One region of the Candidatus Villigracilis vicinus genome, then DNA from elsewhere that is predicted to be linked to it. Evidence: riboswitches for the same ligand, from Rfam matches in the RefSeq annotation. Region 1 holds a riboswitch; the other holds the start of a gene.
The links. Region 1 has a riboswitch for cyclic di-GMP ahead of IPG80_RS05950 (hypothetical protein). Riboswitches for the same ligand answer to the same signal wherever they lie in the genome.

Region 1 (5,164 bases):
CATTATGGTTGATCGCGAGCACATCCGAGTAAACATCCATAACAAAGGCGGGGACGCGCAGTTTTTCGATGATCTGAACCATTTTCCCGAGCACTTTTTCAGAATTGATCGTGTCAGTTGCCAGGGCTGCAGAAGGCTGGCGGATAATGCGTTCCTCATTAATGCCGCTGGCTGCCAGAAAAAATTCACGGCGCTCAATCGTAGTCAGGTGCAGAGCGTTGGCAAGTTTAAAAAGCAGATCTGGGTCAAAAAATTTTTTTACGCCCCGTTCGATCTGACTGATGACCGCAATATCGATCTCGGCGTATTCTGCCAGTTTAAATTGGGTCAGATCCAGATCCTGCCGGAGTAGGGAGATGAGAAAGCCAAATTCTTTACGATCCATGGGAAATTACACCTTTACGACTCAAAAAAATCTTTGAGTAAAGTGTAAACTCTTTTACTGGACTTTTCAAGTCTAAGTTGTAAAATAATTTAATTATTTTTGATATCTACCCGCCTCATGTAGAGACGAGAGGGGAACTACATTTGGAACCTCAGCCGCACAGGCTGAGGTTTTTCATTCTCTTATAAAATTTTTACGCACACGTACTATAAATAAGAAAAAACCTCGTTTTCAGGAGGCAACATGACAGATACAAGCACCCAGCAATTTACTTTCAAAGCAGAGACCAAACAGCTTCTGCAAATCCTCATCCACTCGCTGTATAAGGACCGCGAGGTCTTTTTGCGCGAGCTGCTCTCGAATGCGTCGGATGCGATCAATCGCCTGCGCTTTGAGATGTTAACGAACCAAAACGTACTTGACCCTGATGTGGAACTAAAGATCCATGTGACAGTGGATAAGGACAATCGCACCATTGTCGTTCAAGACACCGGCATTGGTATGACACAAGATGAGCTTGTGGATCATTTGGGAACCATTGCCCAATCCAGTGCGCGTAAATTTTTGGAAACAGCGAAGGAAAAGAATCAAGACGCCTCCGGCTTGATCGGTCAGTTTGGCGTGGGCTTTTACTCGGTTTTCATGGTGGCGGAGTGGGTACGTGTTACCTCTCGTTCCTTCCGCCCGGATGCTCAGGCGGTGACTTGGTTTGCCACAGGGGATGATACGTACCAAATCAGCCCGGCAGAGATGTCTGAACGCGGTACACGTATTGAAATTAAACTGAAAGAGGATGCGGCGGAATTTGCCGAGGAATACCGCCTGAAGAATATTGTCAATAAACATTCGGATTACATCGGCTTTCCGATCTATGTGGGCGAGGATGAGAAGCCGGTCAATAAGCAGTCTTCGCTGTGGCGTACGGCTCGTAATGAGATTACCCCTGAGCAATATAAGGATTTTTACCGTCAGACCACGCTTGATTTTGAAGACCCGTTGATGCATGTCCACATGGTGACGGATGCACCTGTGCAGTTGTATGCGCTCTTATTCTTCCCTGCCAAATCGGAACGGAATATGTTCTCGCTCCGCAAGGAAGACGGACTAAAGTTGTACTCTCGTAATATTTTGATCGACGAATACAACAAAGACCTGTTGCCCGAATATTTACGCTTTGTACAAGGCGTAGTCGACTCGGAAGACCTGCCGCTCAATGTCTCACGTGAGACGGTGCAATCCAGCGGATTGATGCCAAAGTTGAAAAAGGTGATCACCAACCAGGTCATTAAAGAGCTGGAGACGTTGGCGAAGAAAGATGCGGAGAAATATGCCGCCTTCTGGAGCGAATTTGGTGTTTACCTCAAGCAGGGCATTGCTGCTACTCCTGCGGATACAGACACCATCACGCCATTACTGCGTTTCAAGACCAATACCAACCCCGAAACCTGGTCTTCGCTTGATGAGTATGTTTCAAGAATGAAAGATGGGCAGAAGGTTATTTACTACATTGTAGGTGAAGACCCCAAAGCGGTGTTGCGCAGTCCGCATCTGGATGCGTTCCAGGCGAACGGCACTGAAGTGTTGCTGCTCACCGAGCCGATGGACTCATTCATGTTGATGAGCTTGCGCAAATTCAAGGATTATGAGCTGAAAAGTATCAGCGGGGCAGAGGCGGATGGGACAGAACAGCCCAAGGCAGAGTCTGAGGCGGAGAAAATCCCCGAAGGTGACTTCAATTCTCTCGTTGAAAAATTCAAGCAAGTGCTTGGCGAGCGCGTTACTGATGTTCGTGCCAGCAGCCGTCTGGTTACATCTGTTGCACGCTTGGTGGATGCAGATGAAAATTCCAACCCGGAACTTCAACGTGTGTATAAATATTTGGGCAAGGAATATGAAGTGCCGAAGAAGGTGCTGGAGTTGAATCCCGCACATGCGATGTTAAAGAGCTTATTGAAAACAGATGGAGAGTTGCAGACCATCATTATTGAGCAGGTTTTTGATAGTGCCTTGCTCGTGGAAGGTTTGCATCCTGATCCTTCGAGCATGGCAGCGCGCGTGCAGCAGATTATGGAAGCGGCATTGAAAGGGCAAAAATAACCCCTTACTGGTGAGGTTAATCACGTTTGCAAATACCTATCAAATTATTGCGCTGCAACTATTCTGTAAGGAGAATCAATCGGATGTGCATGTTATAGTACATGCACATCCGATTAAGGCAAAACCGGTGAAAGCCGGTGACGCAAAGCTATGGGTCTACCGTCATCATAATGACCATGACCGCCAGGCCGCCGAAGATACCACTGTTGCATAGTTCTATCAGCCTGGCTTATTCAAGCCAGGCTTTTTTATTCGGATGGCTGTTTCGGACCGTTTTTCATTTGTTTCTGAAAAGGAGAAAAGCCATGTTTAAATTTTTGAAAGTTGTATTTGCAGTTGCCGCTGTTGTTGCGATCGCGGTAGCGTCTTATGCGTTTGCTGCTGCCAATGTAGTTCCTGATACGAAAGCCGGTGAAGGTTTGGGGGATGTCACCGGTTATACCGTGACGGATGTTGCGTACACCCTTAATGCCGCCGACCCGTCCAAGTTGGACAGTGTCGCTTTTGATCTTGGCGCCGCTGCTCTTGCGGGACAGGTTAAGGTTCAACTTGTAGCCAGCGGCACCTGGTATGGTTGTACCCTCGATACCGGCACGGTTTGGGAATGCACCACAACCGGGCTGGATGTTTCCACGATCAATCAGTTGCGTGTGGTCGCTGCCAGTAACTAAGCTCATCTCCTCTTGATGCCGGGCTTGTTCCCAAACGCACCCTTTGCTGGTTGGCAGGGCGGCAGTGGGAACAAGCCCGGTACTTGTAAAAGTTCCCGGCATTCCTCATGATTAAGGTCAGTAAAGAGCAATCCATTCTATTTACAGGGTCAAGCCTGTTTTTCCTTCTGTTGGTGTTTTGGCTTACATTGGCGCCCACCCAGCTTGGCGGACCTCTGACGTACGTGATCGTGAACGGCAATAGTATGGAACCAGGCTTCCTGCTTGGAGACCTTGTGCTTGTGCGGGCAGAAACCGTTTATACGGTGGGGGATGCGGTCGTCTACAAAGATCCGAATATCAGGCAATTCGTTTTCCATCGCATTGTTGGCTTGGAATTCGACCATTTTATTATGCAAGGGGATAACAATAGCTGGCAGGATACGCATCAACCGACACAAAGTGAAGTTGTCGGAAAGCTATGGATACACATCCCTAAACTGGGGAAAGCAGTAGATTGGTTTCGAAAACCGATGAATGCGGCGATAACGACTGGATTGTTTGGAGTGCTGCTTATGTTGGACATGTTCAAAAAAACGCCTCGAACCAAACGGGAGGGCGGATTCCCGTCCATTCAGTTTGGTGAACACTCCCAGGGATTATTTTGGGGATGCGGGTTGATGGCTGCGCTGTTTCTTGCGTTGGGAATCTATTCCTTCGTTCATCCTCTCAACCAGCCCATGGAAAGTATTCCCTATGAACAAACGGGAGATTATTACTATTCTGCCACGGGCACGCCGGGGGTTTACGATCTGGATGTAGTCCGCTCGGGTGAGCCAGTCTTCCCCAAGTTGACATGTTTTCTTAACGTCGGCTTCAACTACAACATTGGCGGCGGACGCCTGCAAGGCATTATCGGCAGCCATAAAATGTATGCCCGCATTCTGGACGAACAAAGCGGCTGGCAGCGGACCATTCCGCTGTATAACGATATGGCTTTTTCCGGCACCTCTTATTTCAGCACTGCTACCTTGGACTTGTGCCAGGTGGAAGCGATCGTTAACCTTGTAGAAGCCGAAGCTGGGTTAAAGCAAACCGCCTACACTCTGGAGATCATTACGGAAGCCTCATTTGTTGCCAATGCAGAAGGGAATCCGGTTCAGGATTCTTTCTCACAAGCATTGCTCTTTCAATACGACAAGATCCATTTTTACCTGAGCGAAGTCCCATCCCAGCCTGACCCTCTGCATTTTTCGAAGACAGGTACTGTTGGAAGTTCCATTCCGCGCTTGAACAGCCTTTCCTTGTTTGGGTTGAGTGTGCCGGTTTGGAGTTTACGGTTTATAGCGGTATTTGGGTTTGCCATATCAGGGTTGATCACCTTTGCTGTGGGTGTTGGTCTATATCAAACCGCCAGCCAAAGTGAAGAAGCATTGATGCGATTAAAGTACAGCGCGATGATCGTCAATATTCATGATCAGACTTTGCCGCCAGCCGCTGCGGTTGTAGATGTTGATAGCATGGATGATCTGGCGCGGCTTGCAGAACGTAACGATACGATGATCCTGCACATGCGGCGAAACTTCCTGCATTTTTATTTTGTGCAAAGCCACGGGGTAACCTATCGCTATGTGATCACAACCGGTAGACAGGGCATTGCCGTGATTGATGAATGTGCAACAGAGATGGAAAGAGCCACTGTTGCAAACGTTGGCATGCCCCTTGTGCTTCCTGTCTCGCGAAATTCTCAGGAAGCTGAAAACCAGCCCATTCGAGTCCGTGATCGCCTGATCTATACGTATCCTCCTCAAAAAGAGATCTTGGGGTTGGATGAACTCCAGCCTGAATCGGAAGCACGATCAGAAAAGACATGGACAGGCAGTAAACCTCCCGAGTATGTAACCGACGCCAGTCAGGTATTTGATGCAGCCCAATTGGATACCACGATGATGCATAAAGTAAAGATATGACCCATGCGAACCCTGCTTCGTTATTCCGTGTTTCTTCTGGCTGTTCTGCTTATCTTTACCTC
Region 2 (5,164 bases), on a different contig from region 1:
AAGAATTTCAACGATCTGCGCGGTCGGTCCATCTTCAACATGCACCAATTTGCCTACACGCAAGCCTTTACCACCCACCAAGGCTTCCCAGGTTAAATCGTCGCGGCGGCGCAGGAGGAGCAGTTCCACTTTTCCGCCTGTATCTTTTCGGGCAAAAATACGCGCCGGAATTACACGAGTCTGGTTGAGGACGAGGAGGTCGCCCGGGCGAAGGAGGGAACCCACGTCACGAAAGAAGCGATGCTCTACTTCCCCGCTGTCACGATGCAAGACCAGCAGCCGCGATGAATCACGCGGCTCGGCGGGGGTTTGTCCAATGGACGTTTCTGGGAGGTGGTAATCAAAGTCTGTTGTTTTCATGCAGAAATATCTTCAACGTGAGGTAAAGAATAAAGTAATGTAAAGCATCCAAATAATCAACCCAATATGCAATTCATCAGGAGATTATTTATTCAAGAACTTTGAAATGATGTTTACAAAAATGCTCAGCAGAACCGAGAGCAGGATGGAACTTGTTACTGGAAAGTAAAACGAGCCATTCTGACCTTCAATACGGATGTCGCCAGGTAATCGCCCCAATGGAAAACCGAATTTCGAAGCAAGATACACTCCCCCGCCAAAGATAAAAAGAAAGATGCCGCCCAGCATCAGATAACGCGAAGGGTTTCCATAAAGCTAGAGGATTTCCGCTTCGCACAGATATTGAAATTTTCGCTGAAGCAACCGCAGCGACGCGAGTTCCATCGTCCAATCCAGGGTATCCAGCGATTCTTCGATCTCGTGTCCGCTCAATTTTTCTTCGAACTCGTTAGAGGATAACCCCGTTCGCTTCTCAAACCCGGCAATCCGCTCCAGCGAAGCGTCAATATCCTGTTGAAGTAACTTCATTTGATTGCGAATGGCGGCGACCACCAATGGCTTTAGATCTTCGTGGGCGTTTGCTTTGATGATGACTTCCTGCTTCATACTGATAACCTACAGCAACCGCGGCTGCCCTTCTTCTGTATATTGATAACCCAAATGCTCATACGCAGACTTGGTTGCCACGCGCCCTGCGGAGTACGATCGAGAAAACAAGGCTGCAACAGGTACGGCTCAACCACATCCATGATCGTATCCTGTTCTTCACTGATGGAAGCGGCGATGGTATTCAACCCCACCGGTCCGCCGTTGTATTTTTCGATAATGGTCTTCAAGACGCGGCGATCCACATCATCCAAACCAAGCGGGTCTACCTGGAGAAGGTCAAGCGCCTCTTTTGCAACTTTTTGCGTGATGACACCATCCGCGCGGACCTGGGCAAAGTCTCGCACGCGTCGTAAAAGGCGCAATGCAATACGCGGTGTTCCACGCGCGCGCCTCGCCACTTCACTGATGCCGGATTCATCTGCGGAAACTTTCAACAACGCCGCCGCCCGCTTTACGATCTGTTTCATGGCTTCGAGTTCGTAATAGTCCAAACGATAGACCGCGCCAAACCTTGCGCGTAACGGCGCAGTGACCAGAGCGAGTCTGGTCGTGGCACCGACCACAGTAAAGCGTGGCAGCTTCAGGCGGATGGAACGAGCCGAAGGTCCCTTGCCGATGACGATATCCAATGCAAAATCTTCCATGGCCGGGTAAAGCACTTCTTCAATGGCGCGTCCGAGGCGATGCACTTCATCAATAAAGAGGATATCACCTGCACGTAAATTGGTAAGGATGGCTGCAAGGTCGCCCGCACGTTCAATGGCGGGTCCTGCAGTGACTTTTAAGATTACCACCCATTTCATTGCCAAGCACATGTGCCAGTGTGGTCTTGCCCAACCCAGGTGGACCATAGAACAAGACATGATCCAAGGCTTCATTGCGTTGTCGTGCCGCCGCAATCAAAATGGACAGGTTTTCCTTGACTTGATCCTTACCGATAAGGTCATTTAGCTTCTGCGGACGCAGGGCATTGTCCACGCGGTCATCGGGCTTGGCTTCAGGGTCGAGGGCTTTGGAAGGTGATTTTGCCATACGGGCGATTATACCCTGCGGTATTTTAAACCAAGCCGGGATGACTAAAAATCAGTCATCCCGGCTGGATAAATTTTGCTCTTCGGCAGTCTGGCGGTCGTGATCGGTAAACGAATTACGATTTTAGACCCATGACTTTGCGCCGCCAAGTTTCCCTTAGCCTTTCGGCAGTCGGTCGGTCTTGACCAGTTACGAGAACTGGAGGTAGACGCTCTGACTTTGCGCCGCCGTCTTTTGACGGTTTTGCTTTTATCGGCAGCCCTTGTGATCATGGCTCGGTTCAGCTTTAGATCAGGGCTTTGCGCTGCCGGGTTTTCCCGGTTTTGCTCTTTCTCGGAGCAATTTTATTATTGCACGTTCCAGCGCGAATTACAATCACTCACCTGTTCTAAAAACGGTTTCCACCGTCATGCCCCATTTCAAGCTGGGGTCAGAGCCATCCACACGAATGCGGACGGAATAGAGAATGTCACCGCCTTGCTGGGTAAAGGCATTGCTGATCTCGGTGATCGTTCCATTCAATTCGAGGTCAGGCTTGGCGTCTGGTCGAATGGTAACAGCCTGACCCACACTCAGATTGACAACTTCCAATTCGGTCACATCTGTGGTTTCAACATACCACTCCTCTGAATCCACAACGCTCACAGCACGCACATCAGCTGTGACCTGTTCACCCGGCTTGACGTTCACATCTGCAATCACCAGAGAACGGCGCAGTGATCAGATATGTTGAGAGTGCATCTTTGGCTGCGTCAAGGTTTGCCTTGGCGAGCGCAAGCTGGTCAGCATTTGGACCGTCAAGGCTGATCTCATATTGGTACTTGGCTTCAGCCTCAGCAGCCAATGCGGCATCGTAAGCAGCCTTCACTTCATCACGTGTGCGAGCTTCATCTTCCAATTCGCGGATTTTGGCACTCAAATCTTCCTGCGCCGCTTCAAGGTCATCCTCGGCAGTTTTGCGTTTGGTATTGTCCTTATCGAGATCTTTGTATTTATCAAAATCTTCCTGGGCAGTTTTCAGTTCGTCCTTCAAGTCTTCAATATCGCCTTCAAGTTCCGTAATGCGATCTTCGACAGCAGTGACATCCACCCCTTCCCATTCTTTCTCAGCCTCGGCGCGGATGATCTGGGCGTTCATATACACTTCCCATAGCTTGGCGCGATCACCACTTTCATTTCGGAGCAGTTCGTCGTAGGCATTCTGTGCGATGAGGACCTGCGCCTCTGCCCCGCCCGCATTTGTAAGACGGACAAGAACATCCCCTTCGCTGACAGTGTCGCCAGCTTGAACGAACACTTCTTCCACCACGCCGCGAGCTTGAAAATTCAAATTCGTTGCATGGACAGGCTCAAGTCGTCCTTCCGCGATCACATCGCTTGAAGCGATAATGTTATCCACAGGCGTTTCCGCCGTTGCGGTTCCCTGCCCGCCACATGCAGACAAAGCCAGCAAGAGGAGGGTGGTCAATGCGATTAATTTCAAATTATTTTTTTTCATATAAACCTTTTTTCATTTACAGTTGCGATTTTTTTCAGATTCAGTAATAAACTCGAGGAAGCTCACAAGCACCCCGAATCCATTATTCGTACGCCAACACTTCCCGAATGGTCAGTCGAGCCGCGTTTTGTGCAGGCAGTATCGAACCGATGACAGAAAGTAATAACACCAACCCCAACCAAATGACGTATCCCAGATATGTGAAGACCACGTCAATGGGCGTTTCAAAGATCGCCAAACTGACGATGGTGGCAAGCAGATACGTAAGCGGGATCGAGACAATGATGGCCAACACAAAGGAAATAAAGCCGATCACAAAGCCTTCACCGATCACGGTGCGCATCACGGCACGGTCATCAGCACCAATGGCGCGCATAATTCCGATCTCACGCGTACGTTCAAGCACATTCATGCCCATTGTGCCGGTCAAACCCATCGCACCTACGATGGCAGTCAAAATTGCCATAATGAGTAGGAAGACGATCAAAATATCCAGACTTTCAGAAACAGTATCCAGTGAAGCCAGACCTGATTCAGCTTGACGCACCTTGAAGCCCAAAGCCCGGAACTGATCATCCAATTTCTCTGCCATTAGATCTTGAAACTCGCGGTCATGCTGAGTCGTGACCACACGGAAAGAAAATGAGCGATTTTTTAGATTGAGCACTTGCTCTGCATATTCAAGTGGAGTGTATGCAAGAATGCCTTCACGCCCTACGAACTTAAAGATACCTACCACTTCCCAGACCTCTTCGCGTCCATCCACTTTGAGGCGAAGGGAATCGCCAGGTTTCAAGTCAGGGTAAAAATTTAAAACCGCTTCACTAACCGCCAACTTTCGAACGTCATCCGGACGGATCCAGCGTCCTGAAGCAATAAGGGGGTTGACCAGTTCGCTTTTCGCGGGCGGTGCAAGCAAGTTGATATTATCCGCCACAGTGCCATCGGGGTACAACAATTCAGTACCGATGAACTGCCAGCCTTCCACCCTCTCCACGCCCTCGATCTGCGAGGCGAATTTCTGCACCTCATTGATGCGATACGCCTCGTCAAAATCCAAAGTCACATCAGCACGGAAGTAGCTGCCGATCTGGTCGGTGTAGTCACGCAAACTGGTACGCACATTGAAAACAGCAATAAAAATAGCACCACCCATGGTCAATGTGAACAGGGTCAAAACAAGACGCCCCCGCCTGCGGAAGGTATTCCGCAAAGAGATAATGAATGGACGGGGCATGTGCATTCCGCGCGCGGCAAGGATGCGCGTCAGGCGCACCAGAGCCCAATCCAGCCAACTCACGCGCGATTGCTGACCTGCCTGCGGCGCAGACTCGTCGCCCGCAAGGTCATTGCTCAATGCACGCAAGACCGTGATCTTTGAGCCATTCAATACAGGCGAAAGCCCGGCAACGAGTGGCACCAAAAGCCCGACTGCGATCTGAACGATAAAGGCGAACGGCACGATACGGTATCCCAGCAAGTTGAAGTTCAACTTATTTGCAATAAATTGAGACAAGCCATATGCACCCCAACCACCAAGTGGGACGGCGATCAGTAATGCCAGAATAGCAAACGCCATAATGAGGGTCAGGTACATATAGAATACCTGTCGGTTGCGCCCGCCTACCAATTTCATCACGCCAATATGACGTAAATGCTGATTGA

Region 2: it holds a riboswitch for cyclic di-GMP, as region 1 does, so the genes downstream of both, ruvB (Holliday junction branch migration DNA helicase RuvB) here and IPG80_RS05950 (hypothetical protein) in region 1, are expected to answer to the same signal.

The regions. Positions count from the first base shown of each region.
Region 1 covers NZ_JADJDD010000005.1:202,918-208,081, reverse strand. Annotated here, with positions in the region: gene IPG80_RS05960 (helix-turn-helix domain-containing protein) at 1-385, opposite strand, end outside; gene htpG (molecular chaperone HtpG) at 629-2,482, shown strand; cyclic di-GMP riboswitch class I at 2,590-2,678, shown strand; gene IPG80_RS05950 (hypothetical protein) at 2,788-3,153, shown strand; gene IPG80_RS05945 (signal peptidase I) at 3,261-5,102, shown strand; gene IPG80_RS05940 (hypothetical protein) at 5,106-5,164, shown strand, end outside.
Region 2 covers NZ_JADJDD010000003.1:209,536-214,699, reverse strand. Annotated here, with positions in the region: gene queA (tRNA preQ1(34) S-adenosylmethionine ribosyltransferase-isomerase QueA) at 1-360, opposite strand, end outside; gene IPG80_RS04520 (DUF2905 domain-containing protein) at 445-648, opposite strand; gene IPG80_RS04515 (hypothetical protein) at 676-966, opposite strand; partial or broken gene ruvB (Holliday junction branch migration DNA helicase RuvB) at 976-2,001, opposite strand; cyclic di-GMP riboswitch class I at 2,083-2,164, opposite strand; cyclic di-GMP riboswitch class I at 2,165-2,259, opposite strand; gene IPG80_RS04505 (HlyD family secretion protein) at 2,377-2,691, opposite strand; gene IPG80_RS04500 (biotin/lipoyl-binding protein) at 2,672-3,499, opposite strand; gene IPG80_RS04495 (ABC transporter permease) at 3,582-5,164, opposite strand, start outside.